DNA from 4 places in the Undibacterium sp. Di27W genome. Region 1 is predicted to be linked to each of the others. Evidence: predicted binding sites of a transcription regulator. Region 1 holds the regulator's gene; each other region holds the start of a gene.
What was found. Region 1 encodes sigma-54, which starts transcription at its own class of promoters, with help from an activator protein. Its sites were predicted from a motif close to TGGCANGNAANCTGCTTT; they were not measured.
Positions count from the first base shown of each region.

Region 1 (7,599 bases):
TACAATAAAAATCGATGGCAAGCCAAGACGCTACTATCATTTATCTGATACTGCCGCAACACCTCCTGGCCAGCCCATCCTGTTGGTCAGTGGCTCAGGTTGCGATGATTTTGCTACACGCTTGCCCCTGTTTTTTGAACGTTATCCCGCCACTGCCAATGTCTATTATCTGGAAAAACCTGGTGTCATCAAAAATGCCGACGGCAGCAAATGTAGTAAAGAATTTCAGGCAGCAGACAAATTTGATCAACGCTTGTCAGATCATTTAAAGTTCATCGAGCAAGAGCCTGAACTGAAAAAGATGCCAGTGCATTCCATTGCCGTACTGGGCTTTTCTGAAGGCGGTGCGATTGCGCCTTACCTCGCCAGGGATAGCGAGAAAATAGGCTGGCTGGCAACCGCTGGTAGTGGTGGTTTGAAACAAAGTGAAGAATTTTTGATCTTTGCTGATCGTGGTGTTGAGCCTTATGCCAAGCCATTTTCACGTGACTATTTTTTACATGTGTATGCTGACATCAAAAAAAATGGCAAGAGCCTCAGGAAAGAATTCTTTGGTCATCCCTATGCCTACTGGTCTGGTCGTTTGTTTACTGATCCTTTGAGCGTATATGCAGGCCTGGATATCCCCATGGTGGCGGCGATGGGGGAGAAGGATGAGAGTGTGCCTATAGAATCGGGGCATGCCTTGCGGGACTATTTCTTGAAGCACCCTGAGAAGGATTTTCAGTTTGTCGAATTTCCGGGCGCCAGCCATGGTTTGAAAACTGCGGAGAGGAATGGGGCGCAGGAGTTTATTGCGGGCTTGGCGGGGTGGTTTAAGGGGGATAAGAAGGCATTTGAGTTGAAGTGATTGCAGATATGCATAAGAGGCTGCTCAGCCTTGGATTTTAGGGCAATCTTATTAACGTCAATCCTGCGTAGGCAGGAATCTAGTGACGTTTGTTGTATACCGTAAAATGCATTAACTTCAGATTCTCATTATTTTACGAATCTGTTTTTCAAATACGTTTATGCGCCATTTAAGATTGCCGGTCGGGGGTAGCCCGACAGCTACATACCTTTCTTGCGTCGCCAAGAAAGGTATGCCAAAGAAGGCGACCCAGGCGTAGCCGCCCCCTAAAGGGGGTTCCCGTTTGTGCAGTACAAAAAATGGGAAATACCCGAAACTCGCCTGCGGCTCAAACAACGGTCATTTCTTTTTCCATTTTCTGTACCGCACAAACGGCGGCTACACATGGGAACTGCAAAAATCAATAGCAACTGCAACTGCAACTGCAACTGCAACTGCAACTGCAACTGCAACTGCAACTGCAACTGCAACTGCAACTGCAACTGCAACTGCAACTTCAACTTCAAAAGCAACGTCAATGCGACCTTTGTGCAAATTTTTGTATTGGCAATTGATTTAATTTTCTTAAAAAATCAGTTTTTAAATCACCCTTCCAAATACCGCAAAGGATGCGCATGAGCAGGCCATGCTTCTGCAAAGAATCCTGTCACCTGCTCTGTCGTCACTTCAGCCAATGTTGCAGGTGACCAGCGTGGACTATTGTCTTTGTCTACCACCAGGGCACGTACGCCTTCAAGTACTTCACCATGCTTGAAGCAATGGCGTACCATATTTCTTTCCATGCGCAGGCAGGCTGATACTGTCATGTCCTTACTGCGGCGCAGTTGTTCCAGTGTGACTGACATCAGCAAGGGTGAGCGCTTTTGCATGGTGGCCAGGGTTTGCTGGGCGAATTCGTTGCTGTTTTGCTGCAGTTTTTCACAGATGGTAGTGACACTATTACCTGCGAAGATGTCATTGATGGCCGCATGTTGCGCGGCCAGTTTGCTGGTATCCGGCTTTGCCTGGTCTGCAAAGCTAGCTGCGAAATCACGTATTGCCACGTGCAGGTCCGTGGCCGCGCTTTCGCTGAGCAAATTCATCAATGCTGGTATTTCAGCGGTGGGGATGTAGATATCTGCCAGCCCTGCATAGATAGCATCAGCGGCAGTAATGATCTCACCAGTCAGTCCCAGGTAAGTACCAATTTCACCCTCAGTGCGTGACAGGAAATAACCACCGCCGACATCAGGGAAAAGACCGATATTCACTTCCGGCATGGCCATCTTGGTACGCTCAGTGACAATGCGCAAACGGCAATCTGACCCTGCCTGGGCGATACCCATGCCACCACCCATGACGACGCCATTCATCAGCGCGATATAAGGTTTTGGGTAGAAATGGATTAAATGATTTAAGGCATATTCTTCTGTGAAAAAATCTTCCAGCAGGGCCGAGTCACCTTTCGGAGTAGCAGTGCCGACATCATAGAAAAAACGGATATCCCCACCAGCACAAAATGCCTTCTCGCTGCTGCTGTGAATAAACACGGCACGCACACTTTGATCATCCTGCCAGGCCAGCAAGGTCGCCGTCAATGCTCGCACCATATCGAGAGACAGCGAGTTCAAGGCTTTGGGTCTGTCAAGGGTGATATAGCCTATATTGTTCTTGACGGAGGTGAGGACAAATTCGCTCATGATGGACTATGCAGTGTAGGGGATGAAGCTGCTATTTTAACTTTGTCAGGCTTGGGCGTCACGGGGTGTATATGTTTATGAGGAAATAGAGTAAGGACGGCATGCTCGTTGCCGTTGGGTTTGACTTTGGGGTTGTTTTTGACTTTCGGCAGTTCCCATGTGTCGGCGCCGTTTGTGCAGTACAGAAAATGGAAAGAGAAGGACCGCTGTCTGAGCCGCAGGCGAGTTTCGGGCCTTCCCATTTTTTGTACTGCATAAACGGGAACCCCGCAGGGGCGACGACGCCTGGGTCGCCTTCTTTTGCTTCCTTTTCTTGGCGAGCAAGAAAAGGGAGTAGCCGCCGGTCTATCACCGGCGAGCAATCTTCAAATACGAATGCAGGTATTTCAAAATCCAGCTCGCAAAGTCTTACGATTCTGGCGTGAATAAACTTCGTGGCATACACCGAACGCCGCTGGATTCCAGCCAAAAGCACGCTGGAATGACGTTAATACGTGTACGGATTGCCATATGGCAATCAACTGAATAGATTGAGAAATATTATTTATTTCAAAACCACTCACCCAACAAAAAGGACGCCTTTAGCGTCCTTGTTTTGGATGTCCACAACCTGTTAGGGTAAGGACCGGGGTCTTATGAAGCCGATGCCGGATCAGGTATGTGCTTGATGGCGTCGTGCTGATGGTCTTGCATTTTATCTTTGTGCTTGATGACCTGGCGATCAAGTTTGTCTACCAGTGCATCGATTGCTGCATAAAGATCATGCGCCAGACTTTCAACGTGGATATCTTTACCGCTGATATGCAAATTAATGTCGGCTTTGTGTCGTTTTTCCTTTTCCCGGAGCTTGTCCACCGTCAGGATGACGGCGATATCAATGACCTGGTCGAAATGTCGCCTGATACGTTCTAGTTTGGTATGTACATATTCACGAATTGCAGGAGTTACTTCGACGTGGTGTCCACTGATGGTGAGATTCATACTGTGCTCCTATAGTGATGTTGCTTGCTGTAACGATACACTCTTGGCATTTATTTGCCTTGAGCTAAATCATATATAGCAATTCAAACCGTGATTACAAGGACTACTTACAAAGATTTACGCAAACTGACTGGGGGGATTTTCAGGGCTTCACGGTATTTGGCAACTGTCCGCCGGGCAATTACCATGCCCTGTTCACCCAGCATGTCTGCAATTTTGCTATCAGAGAGTGGGCTTTTCTGGTCTTCTGCTCCTATCAACTGCTTGATGAGTGCACGTATCGCGGTGGAAGATGCTTCACCCCCTGTTTCCGTCGCGACATGGCTGCCGAAAAAGTACTTCAACTCAAACATGCCATGTGGGGTCAACATGTATTTTTGGGTTGTCACACGTGAGATAGTGCTCTCGTGTAATCCTAGTGTATCAGCAATTTCGCGCAAAACAAGGGGTCGCATGGCAACGGCACCATGGGTGAAAAAATTGCGTTGCCTTTCAACTATCGCTTGTGCAACGCGCAAAATAGTGTCAAAGCGTTGCCGCATATTTTTGATGAGCCAGCGGGCTTCCTGCAATTGCGCACCCAGGCCAGCTTCACCACGGTTTTGCTTCATGATATTGGCATACACGCTGCTGACTCGCAGCCTGGGCATGACATCCTGATTCAGCATGACTTGCCAGCCATTGCCAGACTTTCTGACGATCACATCCGGCACCACATAATCTGATTCATCGGCGGCAAAGGCAATGCCAGGCCGTGGCTGGCACAGGCGTATGATGGTTTGTGCATCGCGCAAATCTTCATCATCGCAGTCGAGAATTTTCTTGAGTTTGGTGAAGTCTCTTTGTGCAAATAAAGCCAGTTGTGTTTCAACAATTTGCAATGCCAGTCTGCGTGTGACAAAAGCCACTTTGGGCATGCGCCTGATTTGCAGGGCCAGGCATTCTGAAGGGCTGCGCGCACCGACACCAGCCGGGTCAAAGCTTTGCAGCATATTCAGGGCAAAGGCCAGTTCTTCTGCTTCTACACAGAGTTCCAATGGCAAACTGGCATGTATTTCATCCAGGGTTTCAGTCAGGTAACCATTGCTGTCCAGCGCATCTATCATCAGTTCGACCAGGGCACGGTCACGCGGCTCACGCAGGTTCAGGCGCATTTGCTCCAGTAGATGTTCACGCAGGGTGATGTGGGCTGCTCCCAGTTGTGGACGGCCATCTTCATCATCACCAGATTTGCTGCCATGCTGCACATCATCAAAGCCCCAGTCTTCTTCGCTGGAGCTGGTGCTGTCATTGCTGATGACCGTTTCGGCATCGGCAGCGGCTGGCTCGGTGGATTTATCGCTTTCTTCTCTTTGCGCAGGTGCTTCCATGCCTGCGTCAGCCGAGGTACTTGTTGTATTGATGGCACCATCGGCCAGCAGGCGAACCGCATGGTCGAGTGGATCATCGACGCGTTCCAGCATGGGATTATCGGTCAGCAGCGTCTCCAGCTCCTGATGCAATTCCAAAGTCGATAACTGCAATAATCGTATTGATTGCTGCAATTGCGGCGTTAAGGCCAGATGTTGTGAGGTACGTAGTTGCAGGCTTTGTTTCATGATGATTCCCGTCACATCCGGAAGTGTTCTCCGAGATAAACGCGACGTACAGATTCATTTTGTATGATGTCGTCAGGCTTGCCGCTGGCAAGTACCGCGCCTTGATTGATGATGTAAGCGTGATCGCAGATGCCCAGGGTTTCGCGCACATTATGATCGGTGATCAAAACGCCTATGCCGCGTTCCTTGAGGAAGCGGACGATACGCTGGATTTCGATGACAGCGATAGGATCAACGCCGGCAAAGGGCTCATCCAGCAAGACAAAGCGTGGATTGGTGGCCAGTGCACGGGCAATCTCGACGCGGCGGCGTTCACCACCTGACAGTGACAAAGCCTGGCTCTCGCGTATTTTTTCTATTTGCAAATCTGCCAGCAAGGCATTCAGCCTTTGCTCGATTTTCTTGCTGCCGAGGAATTTGCCATCGCTGTCTTTTTGCAATTCCAGTACCGCACGGATATTGTCTTCTACCGTCAACTTGCGGAACACTGATGCTTCCTGCGGAAGGTAAGACAGGCCGAGCACGGCGCGCTCATGGATGGGCAGTTGCGAGATATTGACATCATCAATAATGATATCGCCAGCATCGGAAGGTACCAGACCAACGATCATGTAGAAAGAAGTGGTTTTGCCTGCACCATTCGGCCCCAGCAAACCCACCACTTCACCACTTTTCAATAGCAGGGAAACATCGCGCACGACCTGGCGTGCACCATAACGTTTTTGCAAACCCTTGACCAGCAAGGTGCTGCCTGACTGTGCTGTCATCTTAATTAGCCTGTTTTTCTGGTTTTGGTTGCAAGATGATTTTCAGGCTGCCCGAACCTTCTACAAACTGGCCACTGGTGGAGTTAGTGCCTACAAAGACTTCATTCTTGCTGTCATAAGACAGGTATTCGCCAGCCTGTTCCTGGGTGACTTTAGTGCCTTCCAGATAGCGTACCTTGGCCTTGGAAAAGAATTTGACGATTTCCGTGCTTTGATTGTATTCCGCACGTTCAGCTTCGCCATCTACCCACAGATCAGGTCCGCCATCGCGCTTTTGGCGGAAGGTGACTTTGCGATTGCTGCCACCAGTCAGTACTACAAATTGATCACCATTCGGCGCCTCGGTGACGACGGCATTTTCTGCCTTGACATTCAGAGTGCCACGCACCAGGGCGACACCCTTGGATAATCTGCGCACGCTGGTCTTGCCATCGCTCTCGCCATAACCGGCTTCGATGACGGTTTCCTTGTTGCTGTCGGCTTTTTCTGCATATGCAGTTGCACTGACCAGGCCCAGGCAGGCCAGGCCGAATAAATGGGTAATGCCGAATTTAGTAAGTGTCATGGAGATGATCGCTTTCTCAATTATTTGGTTTTAACTGCATTCACCGCTTCACGCTTCTTGAGCAGGATGCGGACTTTGCTTAACAGGGCCAGGTGTTGGGTAGAGTTATTGGCCAGCATACCGGTTGCGGTCGATGTCGATTTACCGGTGGTGATGGTGATGGGCTTATCGGTCTTGACAACATCATCATCTGGCAATAGCAATAGATAATCCGATTCCACATGCACGAATTGCGAACTCAGGCCCTCTGGCCTTTCCATGCTGACATTGTCATATAAATGCACTTCATCATGCTCACGCTTGGGTGTGATGACATTGGATTTTTGCGACACCACGGCCAGGTCGGCCCGCAGATGCAAGGGTGGCCGGTCCTGATCAAAGCTGTTGATCTGCGGATGCTTGATTTCTATATTGTCGTTACGCGGCAGATGTACCAGGCTGTCACCAGTAATATGGTAATTGGCCTTGCCATTATTCGACAGGCGTATGAAATTGAATTTCTCTACATAGTAATCAGGTGCTGATCTGGCTGCGCTGCGGTTTTGTTCATCGTCGCCATTGCGACGTATGACTTCCATGACCCAGATGGTGCCCAGGGTCAGTATGCCCAGCAGTATCACGGCCAGCCAGATGCGGAAGCGGTCTATGGTCAAATGGGATTTCATGTCAGATATGCTTGTAGAGCCTGTTCATATTTACCCTGGGCACGCAGGATGAAGTCGCAAACTTCGCGTGCTGCGCCCTGGCCACCGCTGGCCCTGGTGATGTAGAGCACGCGCTGTTGCACCTCTGCATGCGCATTTGGCACGCTGGCAGCAAAGCCCACGCGCGTCAGGATGGGCAAGTCGATGACATCGTCGCCGATAAAGCCGCAGGCTTCTGCGGGAATAGCCAGCTGGGCCAGCAATTCCAGGAACGCGGCTTTTTTGTCATGGATGCCCTGGCAAACATGGCTGATGCCCAGATCGGCAGCACGCTTGCTGACGATGGCGGATTGCCTGGCACTGATGATGGCCGTGATGATGCCAGCCTGTTGCAAGAGCTTGATACCCTGGCCATCCAGCACATTGAAGCACTTCATCATTTCACCTTCGGGCCCAAAATACAGGCTGCCGTCGGTCAGTATGCCATCTACATCAAAGATCATTAATCTGACCTT
Region 1 is NZ_JBMPOS010000012.1:91,518-99,116, reverse strand. Features, by position in the region: gene ACO0LF_RS22240 (alpha/beta hydrolase family protein) at 1-850, shown strand, start outside; gene ACO0LF_RS22235 (hypothetical protein) at 1,134-1,409, shown strand; gene ACO0LF_RS22230 (enoyl-CoA hydratase/isomerase family protein) at 1,435-2,529, opposite strand; gene hpf (ribosome hibernation-promoting factor, HPF/YfiA family) at 3,163-3,510, opposite strand; gene ACO0LF_RS22220 (RNA polymerase factor sigma-54) at 3,618-5,108, opposite strand; gene lptB (LPS export ABC transporter ATP-binding protein) at 5,120-5,875, opposite strand; gene lptA (lipopolysaccharide transport periplasmic protein LptA) at 5,877-6,440, opposite strand; gene lptC (LPS export ABC transporter periplasmic protein LptC) at 6,461-7,105, opposite strand; gene ACO0LF_RS22200 (KdsC family phosphatase) at 7,102-7,599, opposite strand, start outside.

Region 2 (7,599 bases), on a different contig from region 1:
ATCTCAGTTTTCTCCTCAGCTTCAGCATAAGAGTGACATGGCAGCAGGAGAAAAAGTGCAAGCAGAAAATGGAGACTGCGTAAGCCTGTTCTTACACTATATTTTCGCCGCGGATAGAATTTTTTCATACAAAAATAAATTAATCTACACTCTTATTATCGAATTTTAATTGCAGCGCAACAAGGAGGCCAGTATCTATTTCATGCGTCACTATCGTATTAACCGCATCGCAATTGAGCAATACCACACATTGCCGGGATGTTGATGATGTAGCGGCGCCTTATCGTCCGCAAGCTTGGGAATCCAGAGGTCTCTGTACCACTGCACTATTCAAAATGAGTTTTTTAAATACTCCAACGCAAGGCTTTAATTACATGCTGCTGAAACTAATTGCACACCCCTGTGAATAAGAGGCGTGCAAAGTACTGCAAACATGAATCAGAATTTGGAGAAAGATGCTCTGACACCAGCTCTTACTGCCACGTTATCACCAATGGCAACCGTGTTAATAAAGTTACCGGATTCAAATTTTGTTTTTGCCCAAGTCACACCATCACAGCTATACGCGACCTCTGCATAATCGTAACTCTTCTGGTAATCGATAGTCATCACCTGTCCGGCACCTATCACCAGTTGATTCCCATAAATGATGGGACTCATATTCCCCCTGAGAACAGTTTTCCAGTTGACGCTATCGCTGCTGTTGGCGATCACGCCATTGGCATCCACGGCAATATATAGCCCATTGAGATACTGCATCCCTGTAATAACAGCTGTAGGGAAAACGCCGTCGCCACTAATTTTCTGTGCCTGCCAGATATTGCCATCCGTACTGACATATAGCATTCGCGGATCTGCACTTGTGGTGGTATAGAATTTTCCTTTAGCAAAAGCCGCCCAATTAAAATCGTAATCTTTTGCAACTTTCAGATCATTGATATTCGCGGCAAGATTCCATGTCTGGCTATCTGTAGTCCAGATAATTTTGTTGTTGCTACCAACAACAATAAGCCTGCCATTTCCGGAGACCAGGTCGGAAGGGTAAAACGAGGGTAAAGTCGAGCTGGAATTTGCAGAGGTTTGTGCAATGATTTTCTTATCCCAGCTCGCCCCGTCTGTAGTGCTAGAGACTATCAAGTTTCCGGATGAATCCCTGTTGAGCGTGATAAATTTCCCGAGCGCATAAGTCACTACGCCGCTTCCATGGTAAGCAGATGGTGAAGAAATGGTCCAATTTTCACCATCTTTGCTCCAGAGACTATATCCATACTCTTTTATTCCACCAAGAAACACACCATTGCCGTACACCACATTACTGAAATAACCAACCCTTGGTTTACTCGAATCATTATCGATCGCAGTCCAGGTGCGGCCAAATTTATTGGTACAAGCCAGTTGAGTGGCGCCATCCGATCCCGAAGCCGTACCAGGGCTCACGGCAGTTGCAGTGCCACCACCACTACCACCTCCACAGGCAGATAAAAAAATCGAGAGAGTCAGTACTAACTTGCTTTTAAGTTTCATCATATAGGAAGAGAATCAGAATTTGAGTGATGACCGCAATCAGCTAAAGCAAATGACATACAGTCAGGGGATGCGCAGCATTGTAACAAAAAGTAAATTCAGATTCTATCGAATAGTGCCCACACCTTGAGTCATTCAAGATGGTATTTGGGGCGTGACATAATTGATCTTGTTCATAGCTCAGCTGCAATATGCTGCAATAATAACAAATGTATTATCGAGTCTGGGATCGAATCATGATGCATAACTCAACAATCGACTCGGACGCGATGCGCCAGTCTTTTCGGCACTAAATCTCATGAAGCACACTTTTCTCTTCACACTAATGATTCTTGCAGTGTGCTCCTGTAGCGAGCCCATTCCAAATCGCGCCGAATCGCCGGAGGCAGCATTTCTGGCAGTGCGAGCAGGACTCAAAAATCATGATCTGAAAACTTACTTTGACGCTTTGACTGAGCAAGCCGTCCTTGATGAACTGGGAAATTCCGTCATGATTTGCCTAGGCGGATCTAATCCAAAGGCAGTTGCAGCAGGCCTTAAACAGTCAGTTGGCTGTGAAGAAATACTTAAACGTTACAATTGGCCTGCAAGTACGGGAAGTTCCCCTGACGCGTACAAAGCAGCAATCGCAAAAATCCATGACTCGCGTAGCTTGGCCGCAGAACTGGAAGCGAACCATAGAAGGTATGGAGTTGGTTCTTCATTTGTCTGGGGTTACCTTGACAAGGTTCGCCTGTCAAACCTTATGGTTGAAGGGACAAAAGCGCACGCCTCCGCCGAATGGGAATCCGGTGATAAGGGTGATGTGCGATTCGAGAAGGATGCGACAGGCTGGCGCTTTGACCCCATGCAGGGAGTCCGATGAAACTTGACCCTGCCCCTTCACATCCGCTCAATGACAGGCTCAGCCATCAATCACGCTGAACCAGGCGAAAGGGGAGCCCGCGCGTGTTGCCATTACCGTTACCATTGCCAAGGAGGATTTCCTTCCCTTTGTCGTCATAGGCAATGCTCTGCGCAGTGAGAGCTGCCCTGGCTTGTGACAAAGACGACACTTCTATCGTCAACGAACGGAGTGCTTCACTCTTCCCTTGAGCAAGCCGGATGATGGGTCCAGATGATAGTGCAAATACGCCAGCCTCTTGTTCAATTGCCGACGAAAGAAGATTCTTCCATCGTGCCCTTGCTGCCTGCAAGTCGGGCGTCTCAATGATGACTTCCTTCACACCCAGGAGACCAAGAGGTCCGCCTTTGAATTTCTGTAGTTCGTCGTGTGCCGCAGTCTGGCGAAGCTTCGAATCGAAGTGATACTCACAGACAAACAGCCAGGAATCGGCAGGTCCAATTCCGCTGATTCTGACATTGGTCCACAAGGCCTGCGGCTTGCCCTCACGATATGTGGTAAACGGTTCTGCCGGGCCATGAGCAATCTGATGCTGATCAAATTCCATCATGCTCGCGGCTGCCGACTTAAGTGGTTGGAACGCGATACCCGCGAGGCGTGTGCTTTCTGGTGCAACGCCTCCTAGCGCGGCAAACTGGCCAAACTCAAGCACGACATTTCCGAAGTAAAGACCGCCACTGCTAAAAGGCCCGTATTTCACCATTGGCCAAATGACTGGAACCTGAAGCTGGTTCGCAAAGAGCTGGAATGAGTCGTCAGTCGTTTTCTGCTCAATCAAGATGTGATCAATTCGAGAGATCGTCGAATCAGCGCCTGTCTGAGCGGCAATGGCGTTCGAACTGAAGCAGGCAAGCAGCAATAGTTGCAGCAGACGAAGTGACATATTGTTTCCTTGATGGTTAAGGTGTTAAATGTAGCAAATCGGCAATATAACACGGTACTCTGCGACATCACGCCTTAGTTTCAGTCTACCTACTTTCGGCATGGCTTTGCCAGACACGCTCTCCAAAGGCACAATATTCGAACTGTCCATGAGTTATGGAATGATGGAGTTAAAACGCCCAAGTACTATTTTCTTTTCCAATATTCACTCATTATTTGATGCGACCAGGCTGGCTGTTGAAGCTCTTGGCGCGGCAGGAATTCTCTCATGACGGGTTTAATATCCAGCACGGCTGTTCCATTGATTGCATCAAGCTCGGCAACAAAAACCTTTACACCTTCCACTCGAACGATACGGCAAATGGTGCTGCCGATTCTGTTTGGCCGGTTCTTGCCACGCTGAGCGAAAATACCCACTTCAGGCCATGCATTATTGTTTCTGGGATGGCGTGCGCCCGAGATAATTTTTGCGTCATCGACCTCGTGAAAATAGAACAAAATTTCAGCATGAGAAAAGTCTGCGAGCCCCTTTAAAGCATCAGGAGTAAAACCCTTAGTTAATGTGATACATGCCTCTTCGCCACCCCAGTAGTCATCCTCAGCATGAGGGCGCATCGCTTCTACAAAGCCTATGGCCTCAATTCTCACGACAGTAGCATTCAATACTGACATTCTTTTCTCCTATCTATGAAATCCATTGAGTCTTTAGTGCTTATTCATGGTCACCGGCAAAAATATAGATGCAGGTATTGCATTACGAAAAGAAGGGGTCAGGTCTTACGTTACGACAATTCTATTCTTGGAAAATGTATGAATTTAAGACCTGACCCTTTCTTTGCTGACGGCCAGCGATATGACAACGACTATGTCTTCGTGATCCATTTCAGAGATGGTAAGATCGCCCGATACGAAGAGCGAAAAGAAGGGGTCAGGTCTTACGTTACGACAATTCTATTCTTGGAAAATGTATGAATTTAAGACCTGACCCTTTCTTTGCTGACGGCCAGCGATATGACAACGACTATGTCTTCGTGATCCATTTCAGAGATGGTAAGATCGCCCGATACGAAGAGTATTGCGACACTGAGTTAATCACTCGAATTTTTCCTGACCGCATCGCTGCCAAAGCCATGCTCAAGACCAAGCCCACTTAAGCCGGGCATCGAAGATTGTCAGCGGCTTAGGGGCACAACACGTGTTCACAAATATCGGGCAGGTCATACATTCACTGATCATCACGGGGGTGACGGCGCTATAATTTGTCATGTTTCGCTTCTTCATAGAATTCGCCATCCGATAATTTCCAGATATAACTTTCAATGCCAGCTTCATGATCAGCGTGAAATATCCCTGTCAGATAGTCTGTCGTCCACTCTTCTGAATGAATGATTTCTTTTGAGAGTGTTTTCAGTTGATCTCTGATGTAGTCGAGGCACTGAATTCGTATGTCTGCACCGTAAAATATGTAGTGCGTCCAGTTGATATGTGTGTCTGGAATTACCCAGCCCTGGTTATACATTTCTGCGATTGGCGCATCGAAGCCGTAGTCCCCGGCTTTATCAATGAAGGATGAAATTACTGCCTTGATCTGTGGAATAGACTCTTCATGACATGCGATCCAACCTCTGATGCTTATGTATGTTCCCATGATTTTCAGAAGAGCCTTGATGAAATACGTATTGTACTATTGTCAGCTCGGCCACTTTGAGCTCCTTGGCGACAAAAAAACCACGCTAGGGTTAACCACCATGTTATCTGGCACGTTTCTTGATATGCTGTAATGGAACCGTAACCACGAGACGAGAACATGGCCAAGTTTTTCAATGAAATGCATGCCTATGATAATGCTGCACCGGGTGCCGCCGCACTTGGTGGCGCGGGCGGAGAATTGACGCGGGAACATTACCGTGAGTTTTGTAACTGGCTGGCGCAGCAGCCTGCCGAGCGCTTGAAGCGCAAGCGGGCTGAGGCTGACCTGAGTTTTCGGCGAGTGGGTATTACCTTTGCCGTGTATGGTGATGATGCGGGTACTGAGAGGCTAATCCCGTTTGATATCATCCCGCGCATTATCCATGCGGGTGAATGGGCGCAGTTGCAAAAGGGCCTGGCGCAGCGGGTGCAGGCGCTGAATATGTTCATCCATGATATTTATCACGACCAGAATATCATCAAGGCCGGCATTATCCCAGCTGAACAAATCTATAAAAATGCTCAATATCGCCCTGAAATGCAGGGTATTTCAGTCGCTTCTGACATTTATGCCCATATTGCGGGTGTGGATATTGTGCGTGCTGGCGAGGGTGAGTTCTACGTACTGGAAGATAACTTGCGGGTGCCGTCTGGTGTGTCTTATATGCTGGAAGACCGCAAGATGATGATGCGGCTGTTTCCTGAGCTGTTTGCGCGTAACAAGATTGCGCCGGTAGATCATTATCCTGACATGTTGCTGGATAACCTGCGCTCAGTCGCGCCTATGGGGGTGGATAACCCTACCGTGGTCGTCATGACGCCGGGCATGTATAACTCGGCATATTTTGAGCATGCCTTCCTGGCCCAGCAAATGGGGGTGGAACTGGTTGAGGGCCAGGATTTGTTTGTAAATGACAATGCGGTCTTCATGCGTACTACCCGTGGACCCAAGCGGGTGGATGTGATTTACCGCCGTATTGATGATGATTTTCTTGATCCTCTGGCTTTCCGCCCTGATTCTTCTCTGGGTGTGCCGGGCTTGCTGTCGGTGTATCGCGCTGGTCGTGTGACGCTGGCGAATGCGATAGGGACAGGCGTTGCGGATGATAAATCCATCTACCCTTTCGTGCCGGACATGATCAAGTTTTATCTGACAGAAGAACCTATCTTGAACAATGTGCCGACTTACCAGTGTCGCAAACCCGAAGACCTGTCGTATACCCTGGCGAACCTGGCTGAGCTGGTGGTCAAGGAAGTGCATGGTGCCGGTGGTTATGGCATGCTGGTGGGCCCGGCTTCGACCAGGGCGCAGATAGAAGATTTTCGTCAGCGTTTGCTGGCCAAGCCTGATGGTTATATTGCACAGCCTACGCTGGCATTGTCGGCCTGCCCTACCTTTGTTGAAAGCGGCATCGCCCCGCGCCATATAGATTTGCGACCCTTTGTCTTGTCTGGCAAGACCATCTCCATGGTGCCAGGCGGTTTGACGCGGGTGGCCTTGCAGGAGGGTTCGCTGGTGGTGAATTCTTCACAGGGTGGCGGGACCAAAGATACCTGGATACTTGAAAATTAAATCAGTAGGACTTACGCAAAACCGCCCCAGCTGCGTTGCAGCGCCTAGCCGTACTAAAGTACTGTCTTCGTCGCTACGCCTTGCCGGGACAATTTTGCGTAAGTCCTAGAAAAAATTTAAGTTGGGAGAAAATATATGCTAAGCCGTACCGCTGATCACTTGTTCTGGATGGCGCGCTATACCGAGCGCGCAGAAAATACTGCCCGTATGCTGGATGTGAATATCCAGACCTCGATGCTGCCGCAGTCTGCCGAAGATGCTGAACGCGGCTGGCGTGCCATGCTGGGCATCTCTGAATTACAGTCTGCCTTTGACCATCAATATGGTTTGCTGACGAAGAAGGATGTGCTGGACTTCATGGTCAGGGACCCGATGAACCCGTCGTCGATTGCATCATGCCTGAAAGAAGCACGCGAGAATGCGCGCGCCGTGCGCGGTACGCTGACAACCGAGGTATGGGAAACCCAGAATGCCACCTGGCTGGATATGCAGGACAACTTGTCGGACACGATACTGGAAAACGATCCTAGCCAGTTTTTTGAATGGGTCAAGTACCGTTCGCATTTATCGCGTGGCGTGACGCTGGGCACGATGCTGAAAGATGAAGCCGTGCACTTCATCCGCCTGGGCACTTTCATAGAACGCGCAGATAATACGGCGCGGATACTGGATGTGAAATTCCATGGTGCCAAGGAAAGTGGGCGCGGCAATGACAGCCTGCAAAGGGATTTTTATTACTGGGCAGCGCTGCTGCGTTCAGTCTCTGGCTTTGAGATTTACCGCAAGGTCTATCGCGATGTCATCACGCCAGAACGGGTGGCAGAATTGCTGATGCTGCGGGGTGACATGCCACGTTCCTTGTTGGCGTGCATGGATGAGGTAGTCGCCAACCTCAAGGAAGTGCGCAATGATGTATCAGCAGACACTGAACGTTTTGCTGGCAAGCTGCATGCAGAATTGCAATTTGCCCGCATAGAAGAGATCCTGGCAGAAGGTTTGCATGACAACCTGACGCGCTTCATGGAAA
Region 2 is NZ_JBMPOS010000006.1:150,780-158,378, forward strand. Features, by position in the region: gene ACO0LF_RS14160 (hypothetical protein) at 1-128, opposite strand, end outside; gene ACO0LF_RS14165 (hypothetical protein) at 439-1,527, opposite strand; gene ACO0LF_RS14170 (hypothetical protein) at 1,823-2,389, shown strand; gene ACO0LF_RS14175 (hypothetical protein) at 2,436-3,311, opposite strand; gene ACO0LF_RS14180 (SAM-dependent methyltransferase) at 3,497-3,982, opposite strand; gene ACO0LF_RS14185 (nuclear transport factor 2 family protein) at 4,279-4,464, shown strand; gene ACO0LF_RS14190 (hypothetical protein) at 4,563-4,958, opposite strand; gene ACO0LF_RS14195 (circularly permuted type 2 ATP-grasp protein) at 5,118-6,572, shown strand; gene ACO0LF_RS14200 (alpha-E domain-containing protein) at 6,708-7,599, shown strand, end outside.
Region 2: ACO0LF_RS14195 (circularly permuted type 2 ATP-grasp protein) is a predicted target of sigma-54. The motif match lies at 5,067-5,084, and genes of this name have one in related genera.

Region 3 (7,599 bases), on a different contig from region 1:
CGTTCAGCAATGGGAATAAATTCTGCCGGAGCGACATTGCCAAGGCTCGGTGATTCCCAGCGCAGCAAGGCTTCGAGGCCGGCAATATTACCCTCACGGTCCACCTTCGGCTGATAGACCAGGCGGAATTCATTTTGTTTGAGACCGTTGACGATGCCGACTTCAATTTCTACGCTACGACGTATTTGCAGTGCATCTTCTTCATCGAACAAGGTCACGCTTTGATCACTCGAGCGGCGTGCCGTATCAAGCGCCACTTCGCTGCGGCGTATCAAGTCGTCCGGCTCCTGATCTTCAGGTCTGACCAGGGCGATACCGGCAGAAAATTGTATCAATAGATTTTCGCCATTGATTTCGAGTTCTTTTGGTAAATTATTTCTGACTTTTTCCACCAGCTTGATAATTTCACCTGGGGTACGGGAATTTTCTACAACAAAGGAAAAAACGATGCTGCGCAAGCGAGCGCAGAAACAATTCTTGGGCAAGGCCCGCGACAATTCTTCGGCAAAGCGGCGCAACAAGATATCGCCAGTATGTGCCCCAAACTGTTGATTTGCATGACGTATGCTGTTCAGACGGAAAGACACCAGGGCAGTGACCTTGTTCTCGTCATTTTTTACCAGCACATCTTGCAAGTGGCTGCGTAACATTTCGCGGTTGGGCAAATTGGTCAGGGCATCATGGCGGCTCAGATAATCTTCGCGCTGCAAGCTGAGCTGCAAAGCGTGGTGCATGGAGTGCAGGCCGGACACATCACGCAAGGCGACGATGTAATGGTCGGTGGAAGTCTGAGAAATATTTTCCAATGCAACCAGCTTGCCATCACGCGTGCGATACGCTGACATGCGCATGTTTTCTGATTCATCGCTGTTCGGGCTCTTCAGACGGACGCTATTGTCCAGTGACAACCAGGCAAACAAGGCGGGCTCATCCTTATCGTCAGCCTCGCGTCCCAGCAAATTATTGGCCAGCTGGTTCGCCTGTAAAATTTGTCCACTGGCATCTGTCAGCAATAAGGCAGTTCCGGCATTCTGGAACACTTCTTCATACTGGGCATGGCTGACTGCCAGGGCGGCGCTGGCCTGGCGATAACGCAGCGCCGAGACATCCAGTTCATGCAAGACGCGGAACACTGCCAAAGGCACGCAGGCATTAAAAAACAGGAATAGCAGGGATTGTATATAGGTATTGCTGGAAGGCAGGGTAATGTCGAAACCAGCGATATTCAATAAGGGCCGGTTTAATAACAGCAGCAGGAAGGGCAAAGTATTAAATACCATCAAACCTATTGCCAGCCGGGTGCCAAAGAACAAGCGGGCTATGATGGGCGTTGTATAGATGAAGATATAACCAAACTTGGCAATCTCGTATTGCTGGATCAGGCAAACAATGGCAGCTGCAGATGCATACACCGTACCGATGAGGATGGCGGCACCAGCACGTAAATGACGGGACGAATAATACAAACCCAATGCCAGCACTATATAGAAAAAGCCTACTACCCACAGCACCTGATAAGCACCAACTGCGATTGCGTCCAGAGAACTGTGAATCGCTACTGCCGCCTCCAGCACAAAGCCAGACATCAAAATGATACGTAGTGCACTTAATTTCCATGCAGCGTGCTCGGCAGGCGTTAATGCACTTTCATTTAGAAAAAGCCAGCGAAACATGTCATGTAATCAAAAGAAGAATCCAGAACCTGTTGTGACAAAACGGGTGAATACATGAACAAGGGTGCAACGATATTAATCAGAAGCAACAAAATTACTTTCAGTATCTCCTCCCAATTCCACATCAACAGAGATCTTTGAATCTGTAAAAAAATGTTTCCAAAAGGATTAGGCATTCTCTCATAGATTCCAGCTGTTTCCGCAGATATTGTCACAATTAGGACATTAAAAATGAAAACTAATTTTCACTTGGCAAACTGAATCGATATTTATATTTCATATTGCTAAAATTATCTGAACGACAAACTTTGCTCAAGTTTATCCAAGAAAACATCTTGACGACTTGATATGCTGACGCAAAATCCGCCTTGCATGCTAAAAAAACAAGGCGGCTGCAAAGCTGTCACTCAAGCTGCTTCATGCACCGGGGGTGACTGACGATGATATAAAAATTGCAGCACTTCTGTCCGGTATTGTGCGTACTGCGGATTCTGCGCCAGGGCCACACGATCACGTGGTCTTTCCAGATCCACATGCAAAATGTCGCCTATGGTCGCAGCCGGACCATTGCTTAGCATGACGATACGATCAGACAACAAGACTGCCTCGTCCACATCATGGGTCACCATGACCACGGTAGATTGTGTCTTGGCGACGATCTTCAGTAATTCATCTTGCAGATGTGCACGCGTGAGCGCATCGAGAGCACCGAAAGGTTCATCCATGAGTAAAACTTTTGGTTCTATCGCCAATGCGCGAGCGATGCCTACACGCTGCTTCATGCCACCGGAAATTTCATTCGGACGCTTTTTCTCTGCGTGCGCCAAGCCCACCAGTGACAAGGCTTGCATGGTGCGCTTTTGCAATTTCGTCCCATTCTCGGTCGCACCAAATACACGTTCTACCGCCAGGAAGACATTTTCGTAACAAGTCAGCCAGGGTAATAAAGAATGATTCTGGAACACCACACCGCGCTCTGGTGAAGGACCAGCAATTTCCCTGTGCGCGCACAACAAGGTACCGGAGCTGGCATCAGTCAAACCGGCGATCAGATTCAGGAGTGTCGATTTGCCACAACCAGAGTGACCGATCAGGGTGATGAATTCGCCCTTTTTGACGTTCAGATTGATATTGCGCAGTGCATGAAAACTGCCTTTTTTGGTATTGAAGACCATCTCTACCTGATTGATCTCTATGTACTTGTTGTCGATTTCATTCATGATCATGTCCCCACATCTTCATAAGTAAAGGCGCGTGCTATCGCCACCAGAATTTGTTCCAGTATCAACCCCACCAGGCCGATGACGACGATGGCGATGATGATGTGCGGTACATTCAGATTATTCCATTCATCCCAGACCCAGAAACCTATGCCCACGCCGCCCGTCAGCATTTCTGCCGCGACAATGACCAGCCAGGCCGTACCTATCGCCAGCCTGACGCCGGTCAGCATGTATGGCAGCACTGAAGGCAATAAGATGCGCGTGATGATCTTCCATTCAGATAAATTCAATACGCGAGCGACATTCATATAATCTTGCGGCACGCGCTGCACACCTATCGCAGTATTAATGATCATGGGCCAGATAGAGCAAATAAAGATGGACCAGATTGCTGCCGGATGGGCAGACTTGAATACCAGCAAACCTATAGGCAGCCAGGCCAGTGGCGAAACAGGTTTCAACAGGCTGATGATGGGATTAAACATGCCGGATAAAAATTTGAAACGACCTATCAAAAATCCCAGCGGTATCCCCACGGCCGCAGCCAAACCAAAACCGACTGCCACACGCTTCAGTGACGCATAAATATTCCAGCCTATGCCTTGATCATTGGGGCCTTTTTGATAAAAAGGATCAGAAAACAGCTTGATTGCTTCTTGCAAAGTCACCCAGGGTGAAGGGAAAGTCGTGTTTTTCACCGCAATGATTTCCCATATCAGTATCAGCATGCCTATGCCAAACAAGGGCGGCAACACACTCAGGAAAATGGGCCGCAATGAACCTGGCTTTCTCTCTCTCTTGGGTTTCACCTCCTGTACCACTGTTACTTCCTTCGCTGTATTTGCTGTCGTTGCTGTCGTTGCTATGCTGGCAGTCTCGTCGGCTACGGGTATTGCACCATGCACCAAGGTATTCATAAGGACTCCTCAAGCCTTGATTTTGAAAGCAGCTGCATAGGCAGCAGGATTCTTACCATCCCAGACTGTACCGTCCATGAACTTGCTGCTGCGCATGGGATCTTTTGGTACAGCTACCTTGGCCATGGTCGCTGCCTCCTTGTAGATATCTATGCGGTTAACTGCTTTTGCCACGGCTAAGTAATCAGGATCAGCTTTGAGCAAACCCCAGCGTTTATGCTGCGTCAGGAACCACATGCCATCTGACAGATAAGGGAAATTCACCGCGCCATCATTAAAGAATTTCATGTAATTGGGATCATCCCAGGTCTTGCCCAGACCATTTTGATAACGCCCCAAAATACGCTGATTAATGACATCGACCGAGGTATTGACATAGGATTTATCGGCGATGGTTTCTGCCATCCTGGTCTTGTTGGACAGCGATGCATCTATCCAGCGGCTAGCATCCAAAATCGCAGCGACCAACGCACGCGCGGTGTTTGGATATTTCTGCACGAATTCAGATGTCGTACCCAATACTTTTTCTGGATGATCTTTCCAGATATCCTGTGTCGTTGCTGCCGTGATGCCTATGCCGTCAGCAATCGCCCTGTGGTTCCAGGGCTCACCCACACAATAACCGTCCATATTCCCCACCCGCATATTCGCCACCATTTGTGGTGGTGGCACGGTAATGACCTTGGCATCTTTCATGGGGTTGATACCATGTGCAGCGAGCCAGTAATACAACCACATGGCATGGGTACCGGTAGGGAAAGTCTGGGCGAAAGTATATTCACGCTTGTCGGTTTGCATGAGCCTGGCCAGGCCTGCACCATCTACTGCACCCTTCTCTGCCAGCTTCTTCGACAAGGTAATGGCCTGGCCATTATTGTTCAGCGTCATCAACACAGCCATGTCTTTTTTATTCCCGCCTACACCGAGTTGCACACCATAGATCAAACCATACAAGACATGGGCTGCATCGAGTTCGCCATTGACCAGCTTGTCACGCACACTGGCCCAGGAAGATTCTTTGCTGGGGATAATCTTGATACCGTATTTTTTATCAAAGCCAAGCACCGATGCCATCACTACCGAAGCACAATCAGTCAGGGGAATAAAACCTATATGCACTTCTTCTTTTTCTGGCTTGTCTGATCCCGCTGCCCATACCCCACCGGTACTCAAGCCCATGATGCCTGCCCCACTTGCCAGCGCAGCGGTTTGCAAGAAACTGCGACGTTTGAAATTAGGTTCATTTTCTTCCCGCGTCTTGATGAGATTGTTAGAAACTTCCTGATTCAACATGTCTGCACTCCAGCTAAATTAATTCCTGTAACGAAAAAAGATGTCATCCCACCACGGATAAACCGTATGGAAAGACACCTTTGTCTGGTGAGGTGACCGCCGTTAGTCAGACTCACTTTTTTCTTAAGCACCAGCTTTGGCACTTTGTCTCAATACAGCAATTGCCGTGCCAACCCCAAAACCCGATTTAGCTCCTTAAACCCAACAGGAAACAGCAATTCATTAAAAAATACCGCACCTAAATGACGCATTGCACCATTTATACGCACAAATCTGGACTTAGCCACCCAGCAGATCAGCCACGTCCAGCATGCGCTGCGCAAGATCAACCAGCTTGAGATTTTTTTCCATAGCTTGTTTGCGCATTTTTTGATAAGCCTCATTTTCTGAAAGATGATGACGTTCCATCAACAGCCCCTTGGCACGTTCTATGGTTTTGCGCTCTTGCAGCTTGGCCTTGGTATCAGATAATTCACTACGCAGCTTTTGATCTGCATGGAAGCGTGCCATGGCGACATCCAGCACAGGCTTGATGCGCTCGGACTGCAAACCGGCAACCACATAGGCCGAGACACCGGCTTCCATGGCTGCCGCCATATTCGACTGGTTGCCATCTTCAGTAAATAAAACGATGGGCCGTGGCGCATCGCGGGTCAGCATGACCATGTGCTCTAGTACATCTCGCGAATCAGATTCAGCGTCAATAATGATCATATCGGGCTGCAACTGGGTGATGCGCTCGCTCATATAGATGTCACCCGGAATGACAGCAATGATGTTATAGCCCGCTTGCAGCAGACCGATGCGCAAGGCACGTGAGCGCGCCAGCTGCGCCTGAGCCTCCTCATGCAACTCATCCTCGCTTTGGATAACGGTATTCACCACGACGATCCGCAGACTGGAGGAAGCTGGTGTTATCGCATCGTCATTATTTGCTTTACTGCGCATTGATGGCCCATGCCAGATATAATTACGTTATATGAGTCATAGCAAGAATCGCTCCAATCCCTGCCTGATATGGGAGCAAGCAGTGTTTTGTGTTCTTGCCCGCATGTGCAATGACTTAACTCCCCTCCCATTTAGAAACAAACATGATAGTTCTCGGCGTTGAATCCTCCTGTGACGAAACCGGTCTTGCCCTGTATGACACAGAGCGCGGTCTGCTGGCCCATGCCTTACACTCGCAAATCGCCATGCACCAGGAATATGGCGGTGTCGTGCCGGAGCTGGCTTCGCGCGACCATATACGCCGCGCTCTGCCCTTGCTGACAGAGGTGTTGAATAAATCTGGCGTAGACAAACAAGCCATAGACGCGATTGCCTACACCCAGGGACCTGGCCTCGCCGGTGCTTTGCTGGTAGGTGCCTCGGTTGCCTGTGGCCTGGGTATGGCGCTGGATAAACCGGTGCTGGGTGTCCATCATCTGGAAGGCCATCTGCTGTCACCCTTGCTGGCCAGCCAGCCACCTGAATTCCCTTTCATTGCTCTGCTGGTCTCTGGCGGACATACACAGTTGATGCGTGTTGACGGCGTTGGTCGTTACCAATTACTTGGCGAAACCCTGGACGATGCTGCCGGTGAGGCTTTCGATAAGTCCGCCAAATTGCTGGGCCTGTCTTATCCCGGTGGCCCGGCTATTTCACGCATGGCAGAATTTGGTGACCCGGCAGCCTATCAATTCCCGCGCCCCATGCTGCATTCCAAAGACTTGAATTTCAGCTTCTCTGGCTTGAAGACCGCGGTATTGACCGTCGTCAAAAACCATCCTGCAAATATCTGCGAACAGGATAAAGCCAATATCGCCCGTGGTTTTGTGGATGCCATTGTCGCTGTGCTGACCGCCAAATGCGTGACTGCAATGAAGGAAAGTAGCTTGAAGCGTCTGGTGATTGCTGGTGGTGTGGGTGCCAACCAGCAGTTGCGCGCATCCCTGAATGCCGCGGCGGCAAAGAAGCGCTTTCAGGTGTATTACCCTGAGCTGGAGTTTTGTACTGACAATGGCGCAATGATCGCCTTTGCTGGTGCCATGCGCCTGAAAAACAATCCGGGTCTGGCAACCAGGGATTATGGTTTCAATGTCAAGCCGCGCTGGCCTTTACAGGACTTAATAGCTGCATAAAATAGCTGAATAAGTTTGCTTGCACGGGATTTCTATTTATAAATCCCACAGCCAACGATCGTATTCTCGAATTTTTCCACATACATGGACTTGGGCTCTATCTGCTTCGTTGTAGGATTCACGAATTTATAATCCTGCCAGGCACGGCCCTTGGTCTTCACTAATTCTATGCGCTCGCGTATAAAGAATTTGCCATCGACATCAGTCAGGTCCAGCATCTCCTTGCCTACCATCTTGGGATTCAGGTGGGCAAGATTTTTGCCATTCATGTCATACACAACCACGTACAAGTCGCGGTCCTGATACTGTCCATCACGCTTGTTGATCTCGGCAATGGTTGCATCGACACCATGTTTTTTCATCGCGTCTATGG
Region 3 is NZ_JBMPOS010000007.1:303,210-310,808, forward strand. Features, by position in the region: gene ACO0LF_RS16415 (putative bifunctional diguanylate cyclase/phosphodiesterase) at 1-1,673, opposite strand, end outside; gene ACO0LF_RS16420 (ABC transporter ATP-binding protein) at 2,081-2,893, opposite strand; gene ntrB (nitrate ABC transporter permease) at 2,896-3,813, opposite strand; gene ACO0LF_RS16430 (CmpA/NrtA family ABC transporter substrate-binding protein) at 3,823-4,992, opposite strand; gene ACO0LF_RS16435 (ANTAR domain-containing response regulator) at 5,386-6,054, opposite strand; gene tsaD (tRNA (adenosine(37)-N6)-threonylcarbamoyltransferase complex transferase subunit TsaD) at 6,198-7,226, shown strand; gene ACO0LF_RS16445 (cache domain-containing protein) at 7,259-7,599, opposite strand, start outside.
Region 3: ACO0LF_RS16430 (CmpA/NrtA family ABC transporter substrate-binding protein) is a predicted target of sigma-54. The motif match lies at 5,261-5,278, and genes of this name have one in related genera.

Region 4 (7,599 bases), on a different contig from region 1:
GCGCGACTGGGCAATTCTTCAAAAGCTTCAGATATATGCTTGCCTATGGCCTGGTTGGCCGGGATGCTAGTATGCCTTTCCACCCAGCCATTCCACATGCGCACAGTTTGCTGCGCATCAAGCACGATCAGGCCCAGACTGATGGAATTGAATATTTGCTCCATCGCGAATGGGGAAGGGGACATCAACTGCGCCATTAAACTGCTCCCAAAAAGCGCTCAAGCTGGATGATCAAATCTTTTAAAGATGTAGAGCTAAGCAAGAAAATCAAATGTCCTTCTGAATGCCTTCTCTCTATCGCCAGATCTATATGCAGTAGCAAGACATAAGGTTGGTCCAGGTCATCGCTGACACGACGGAAAATTTCTTCTGTCGTTGCCACCGAATAATCCGGCAAGGAGCAGTTCAGAGGGATGTTCAGCATGTCCGCCATCGCTGACAAACAGGCATTGAGGATGATATTGCCCAGTTCGCACATGGCTTCCTGTTCAAACTCAGCCAGGTCTTCCAGGCTGATTTGCGAACCCATCATGTCGCGTACGATTTCCAGTGCGTGCTCTTCGGTGAACAGCAGTATTGCCTCAGCCTCAAAGGAGCCGCTGAAAGTCTGGTGCACTGCGCCAAATCGCTCACTTTGCAAGCCCATGGAAGAGACATCAATTTCTGAGGATTTGCGGATTTCGACAGAAGGCACCGACAAGCGAACTTCTTCACCCACAATATCACTGAGGCTGGCAGCAGCTCTGCCAGCGCCGACATTGAAGACCTCGCTTAATGCATCGAGATGAAGTTCGGTCAGGGAATTCATTTTCCGCTCGCGAAATAATTGAGGACGATAGTGATGGATTTCTCAGTCACCGGCTTGGCGACAAAGATGGTGCCTATGGACGTAGCCCGGTTTTGCATGGTGTCCTGTACATTCGCCGAAAAAATGGCGATACGTATGTGCGGATTGGTTTGCAAAATCTGCTCTGCTGCGTCAGTCCCCAGCATGCCAGGCATGTTGATGTCCATGGTGCAAAAGTCGGGCTGGTGCTCTACGACGGACTTGATGGCTTCTTCGCCACTGGCAGCTTCAAAAAATTCCCAGTCAGGATGTGCGGCCTTCACATGCGCACGTATCACCATACGGGAAACTTTGCTATCGTCGACAATAAGTATTTTTTTCATAATATATTTTATGCAAGACTAATGCACCCAAGAATTGTGAGTGGTAGCGTAAATTCATTTTACCTTAGTGCGACACAAAATTCGCCCTCCAGATGATCAATTAATGTTTCAAATGATTACGATTTTTGCTTGAGACGTCGCCATAGGGTGGTTCTGCTGATGCCAAGGTAGTCAGCGGCCGCTTCGCGATTGTGCTTGAATTTTTCCATGACCATTTCCAGTGACTCTGGCGGAGGCGGTGTATCGGAGATGGCAGGCAGGTAATGGGCAGTATTTTGCGTAATATTTTGTGAGCTTTGTGTGAAATGCAGCGTGGTATTTAATTCTGGCAAGGTTCTGGCGACGAAGCCTGGCGTCAATGCCTGTAGCGGCTCGGCCGCCAAAAACAGGGCCAGGCGTTCCATGAGATTGCGTAGTTCTCTTACATTACCTGGCCAGGCATAAGCTTGTAAGAGCATGCTGCAACTGGCGATTTCTGCATGCAGGTTGGCATGCGGCCTTACGCCCATGGCAGCTAAAGCATGCTTCAGAGACCACACTGCGAGCGGCAATAAATCGTCGACACGCTCCCGTAACGCTGGTAAGTGCAAACGCAATACCGCCAGGCGGAAATACAGGTCAGCGCGAAACTTTCCTTCTTTTACCCTGGCTTCCAGGTCGCAGTGGGTAGCACTGATGATACGCACATCAACAGGTATGGGGCGCATGCTGCCGACCCGGTTGATCTCGCGTTCTTCCAATACCCGCAAAAGCCGGGTTTGCAGGGGGAGGGGCATTTCGCCTATTTCATCAAGGAATACCGTGCCTCTGTGAGCGATTTCAAACAAACCTGCATGGCCGCCACGCTTTGAGCCTGTAAAAGCGCCTTCTTCATAGCCAAACAATTCAGATTCGAGCAAGCTTTCAGCAATTGCACCACAGTTCACGGCAACAAAGGGCTGGCGCGCCCGCGTACTCTCCCTGTGTAAAGCCTGGGCCGCCAATTCCTTGCCTGTGCCTGTTTCACCTTGTAACAATACCGTTGCAGGGGAGCGGGCGAACAGGGCAATGGACTTGCGGGTCGCCTGCATGGCAGCAGAGTCACCGCGCAAATCGTTCAGGCCATGTTTGGCGCGCAGAGATTCAGCCGCAGGGTGATGCCGTCCGCGGGCCGATTCCAGTCGTGTCAGACGGGCGATTTCCAGCGCATCATCAAAAGCCTGGCGTATCGAGGTGGCGGAATACATGAAAATGCCGGTCAGGCCAGCCTCCTCCGCCAGGTCGGTAATCAGGCCCGCGCCGACGATGACCTTGATGCCGCCCGCCTTGAGTTCACTGATCTGGGCGCGCGCATCTTCTTCTGTGACGTAGGTGCGCTGCTCCAGCTGGAAACCGAAAGTGCTTTTGAAATCGGCCAACTCTGGCATGGTTTCCTGATAATTGATGAGACCAATGGCGGGCGACACCTTGCGCGCCCTGGCCAGGGCCTGCATGACATCAAAGCCGCTGGCCTTGGCGATAACGACCGGGACTGGGAGGCGATTCTTGAGGTAGGCCCCGTTCGAGCCCGCTGCGATGACCGCATCGCACCTCTCGGTTTGCAGGCGTTCTTTCAGATATTGGGCGGCTTCTTCAAAACCCATGTGTATGGGTTCTATGTCAGCACTGACATCATATTCGACCATGATGTCGCGGAACATATCGAACAGGCGTGAGATGGACACTGTCCATATGACGGGTTTGTCGTGGGTATCGCGCAGCGCAGGTGGGTGTTTCATATGTGTTTCAATTGACGTTTCAAATTTCAATGTGAAACATTATTATGAAACAAATCTGCGGCCTTGCACAGGATTTAATATGCGTGCATGGCGAATAAGTATTTGATTTATATGCATATAGGTCTGAAACAGCAGTCTGGCCAGGGCTGCTGGCACGCCGATTGCAATACGCATCCCAGAATCTGTTTATTAACCTGAAAGCATACACATGAGTACATACTCCGCAGGTGCCGCCTTCCGCAAGGCGATGCAGGAAGAATCCCCTCTGCAAGTCGTAGGCGCAATCAATGCCAACCATGCCTTGCTGGCAAAGCGTGCCGGTTTCAAGGCGATCTACCTGTCTGGTGGCGGTGTTGCTGCCGGTTCCCTGGGCTTGCCTGATCTGGGTATTTCCAATCTCGACGATGTCCTGACCGACGTGCGTCGTATTACTGACGTTTGCGACCTGCCTTTGCTGGTGGATGTGGATACTGGCTTTGGTTCATCCGCCTTCAATGTGGCACGTACTGTCAAATCCATGATCAAGTTTGGTGCTGCTGCCATCCATATCGAAGACCAGGTAGGTGCCAAGCGTTGCGGCCATCGCCCTGGCAAGGAAATCGTCAGCAAGCAGGAAATGGTCGACCGCGTGAAAGCTGCAGTCGATGCCCGTACTGACGACAATTTCGTCATCATGGCGCGTACCGATGCGCTGGCAGTTGAAGGCCTGGAAGCAGCGATTGATCGTGCGCAAGCTTGCGTAGAGGCGGGCGCTGACATGATCTTCCCGGAAGCGATCACTGAACTGGCGATGTATAAGCAATTCGCCAATGCCGTCAAAGTGCCTATTCTGGCAAATATCACTGAATTTGGTGCTACTCCTTTGTATTCCGTCGAAGAACTGGCCGCGGTGGATGTGGGCCTGGTCTTGTATCCATTGTCCGCTTTCCGTGCCATGAACAAGGCTGCAGAAAACGTCTATGGTGCGATACGCCGCGATGGTACGCAAAAGAATGTCGTCGACACCATGCAAACCCGCATGGAATTGTATGAACGCATCAATTACCACGACTTTGAGCAAAAGCTCGATGCCCTGTTTGCGCAGCAAAAAAACAAATAATAATGATATAAGCTGTTCTGCCACTTGCGTTGCATCAAGCGAGAAGGTGGAACAGCCCTGTATATGACCTCTGGAGAAATAATCATGACTGAAGCAGTTCCTTTCAAACCTAAGAAATCCGTCGCCCTGTCTGGCGTTACTGCTGGCAATACCGCCCTGTGTACCGTAGGTAAAACCGGTAATGACCTGCATTACCGCGGTTACGATATCCTGGACGTGGCCGACGCCTGCGAGTTTGAAGAAATTGCCCATTTGCTGGTGCACGGCAAATTGCCTACCGTCGCCGAATTGCGAGGCTACAAAGCTAAACTGAAGGCCCTGCGTGGCCTGCCAGCCAATGTCAAGGCAGCACTGGAATGGCTGCCTGCATCGTCCCACCCTATGGATGTCATGCGCACTGGCGTTTCTGCACTGGGTTGCGTATTGCCAGAAAAAGATGATCATAACCACCCTGGTGCACGCGACATCGCTGACCGCCTGATGGCTTCGCTGGGCTCCATGCTGCTGTACTGGTATCACTACAGCCACAATGGCAAACGCATAGAAACGGAAACTGATGATGAATCCATAGGCGGCCATTTCCTGCACCTGCTGCATGGTGAAAAGCCAAGCGCATCATGGGAAAAAGCCATGCATACTTCATTGATACTGTATGCAGAACATGAGTTCAATGCCTCTACCTTTACTGGCCGCGTCATTGCTGGCACAGGCTCTGACATGTATTCCGCCATCACTGGCGCGATCGGTGCCTTGCGCGGTCCTAAACATGGTGGCGCGAATGAAGTGGCGTTTGAAATCCAGAAGCGTTACGACAATCCTGATGAAGCTGAAGCCGATATCAAGAAGCGCGTAGAAAACAAGGAAGTCGTGATCGGTTTCGGTCACCCTGTCTACACCATCTCTGATCCACGTAACAAGGTCATCAAGGAAGTGGCACGCAATCTGTCTAAAGAAGCCGGTGCAATGAAGATGTTTGATATCGCCGAACGTCTGGAAACCGTGATGTGGGATATCAAGAAGATGTTCCCCAACCTGGACTGGTTCTCTGCCGTGTCTTACCACATGATGGGCGTGCCGACTGCCATGTTCACACCTTTGTTCGTGATTGCCCGTACTTCAGGTTGGGCGGCGCACATCATAGAACAGCGTATCGATAACAAGATCATTCGTCCTAGCGCCAATTACGTCGGCCCTGAAGATCTGAAATTTGTTCCCTTGAATAAGCGTAAATAAGCGTAAATAAGTAAGCGTAAATAAGCAAGACAGAAGTTGCATATGAAACTGCAGGCAGATTTTTCGAAACTCAGCACCAGACGCGCTGTGAAGCAAGATCTGCCGCGCCTGCTGGAGCTCATCGCCGACGATGATCTGGGCAAGAACCGTGAAGGCGTAGGCTCGGAGGACGCATGTTATGCCGAGGCCTTTGACCGCATAGCAGCCGACGACAATCAGTTCCTGATGGTGGCTGAGCTGGATGGCCGTATTATTGCCATGCAGCAGGTCACTTTCATCCCCGGTCTGAGCAGGAAAGGCTCTACCCGCGCCATGATAGAAAGCGTGCGTGTAGATGGCTATCTGCGCGGGCAAGGTATAGGCCATTGGTTCATAGAGCAGGCCATAGACTTGGCGCGCGAGCGTGGGTGCCAGTTGGTGCAACTGACCAGCGATAAAAAGCGCATACAGGCACACAGGTTCTATGGCAGCCTGGGCTTCACAGCATCACATGAAGGCTTCAAATTGCAACTCTGAGCTGCTCTGGATTACCTTGAGCTGCCCTGAACACCGAATACTAATATTGAAAATAGCGAGCCATGAATACTCAATTCCGCAAGCCACTACCTGGCACTACTCTGGATTACTTTGATACACGTGAAGCAGTAGATGCCATCGTGACAGGTGCCTATGACAAGCTGCCCTACACCTCGCGCGTATTGGCAGAAAACCTGGTGCGCCGTTGCGACCCGGCTACGCTGACTGATTCCCTGCGCCAGTTCATAGAGCGCAAGCGCGACCTGGATTTTCCGTGGTTCCCAGCCCGTGTGGTTTGCCATGACATCCTTGGCCAGACTGCGCTGGTGGACCTGGCTGGTTTGCGCGATGCAATAGCCTTGCAAGGCGGTGACCCGGCACTGGTCAACCCTGTCGTACCTACCCAACTGGTGGTCGATCATTCGCTGGCGGTTGAGTGTGGTGGTTTTGATCCCGACGCGTTTAACAAGAATCGCGCCATTGAAGACAGGCGCAATGAAGATCGCTTTGACTTCATCAACTGGACCAAGAAGGCATTCAAGAATGTTGATGTGATCCCGCCTGGTAATGGCATCCTGCACCAGATCAATCTGGAACGCATGTCGCCAGTCGTGCAAGTGACTGATGGCGTAGCTTATCCAGATACCCTGGTCGGCACAGACAGCCATACACCGATGGTAGATGCGCTCGGTGTGATCGCGATTGGTGTAGGTGGCCTGGAAGCTGAAAGCGTCATGCTCGGTCGTGCATCCTGGATGCGTTTGCCAGACATCATAGGTGTAGAACTGACAGGCAAACCGCAAGAAGGCATCACGGCTACAGACACGGTATTGGCATTGACAGAATTCTTGCGCAATCAAAAAGTGGTCTCGTCTTACCTGGAGTTTTATGGCGAAGGCGCATCCCACCTGACCCTGGGCGACCGCGCCACCATTTCCAACATGGCACCTGAATTTGGTTCCACTGCAGCGATGTTCTACATCGACGAACAAACCATCAAATACCTGAAACTCACAGGCCGTGATGATGAACTCGTCAAACTGGTAGAAACCTATGCCAAGGAAACTGGCCTGTGGGCAGATACCCTGAAGAATGCAGAATATGAACGCGTGCTGAAGTTTGATCTGTCTTCTGTCGTGCGTAATATCGCTGGGCCGTCTAACCCGCACAAGCGTGTGCCAACGTCTGAGCTGGCTGCACGCGGCATTAGTGGTACGGTAGAAAATGAGCCTGGCCTGATGCCAGATGGCGCAGTCATCATCGCTGCGATTACCAGCTGCACCAATACTAATAACCCACGCAATATGGTGGCCGCAGGTTTGCTGGCGCGCAATGCCAACAAGCTGGGTCTGACTCGCAAACCCTGGGTCAAGAGTTCACTGGCCCCAGGTTCCAAGGCTGTGACCCTGTACCTGGAGGAAGCCAATCTCATGCCTGAGCTGGAGCAACTCGGCTTTGGCGTGGTCGCCTACGCCTGCACATCCTGCAATGGCATGTCCGGTGCGCTTGATCCTGTTATCCAAAAAGAAATCATAGACCGTAATCTGTATGCGACGGCTGTGTTGTCAGGTAACCGCAATTTTGATGGCCGTATCCATCCGTATGCGCAACAGGCTTTCCTGGCTTCGCCACCACTGGTAGTGGCATATGCGATTGCAGGCACCATCCGTTTTGATATCGAGAAAGATGTGCTGGGTCTGGATGCGGCAGGCAAGCCGGTGACACTGAAAGACATCTGGCCGACTGACGAAGAAATTGATGCCGTGGTCGCTTCCAGCGTCAAGCCTGAGCAATTCCGTAAAGTGTATATCCCCATGTTTGCCA
Region 4 is NZ_JBMPOS010000001.1:262,863-270,461, forward strand. Features, by position in the region: gene ACO0LF_RS01070 (diguanylate cyclase) at 1-185, opposite strand, end outside; gene ACO0LF_RS01075 (chemotaxis protein CheC) at 197-808, opposite strand; gene ACO0LF_RS01080 (response regulator transcription factor) at 805-1,170, opposite strand; gene prpR (propionate catabolism operon regulatory protein PrpR) at 1,287-2,927, opposite strand; gene prpB (methylisocitrate lyase) at 3,136-4,026, shown strand; gene prpC (bifunctional 2-methylcitrate synthase/citrate synthase) at 4,111-5,259, shown strand; gene ACO0LF_RS01100 (GNAT family N-acetyltransferase) at 5,302-5,775, shown strand; gene acnD (Fe/S-dependent 2-methylisocitrate dehydratase AcnD) at 5,838-7,599, shown strand, end outside.
Region 4: prpB (methylisocitrate lyase) is a predicted target of sigma-54. The motif match lies at 3,078-3,095, and genes of this name have one in related genera.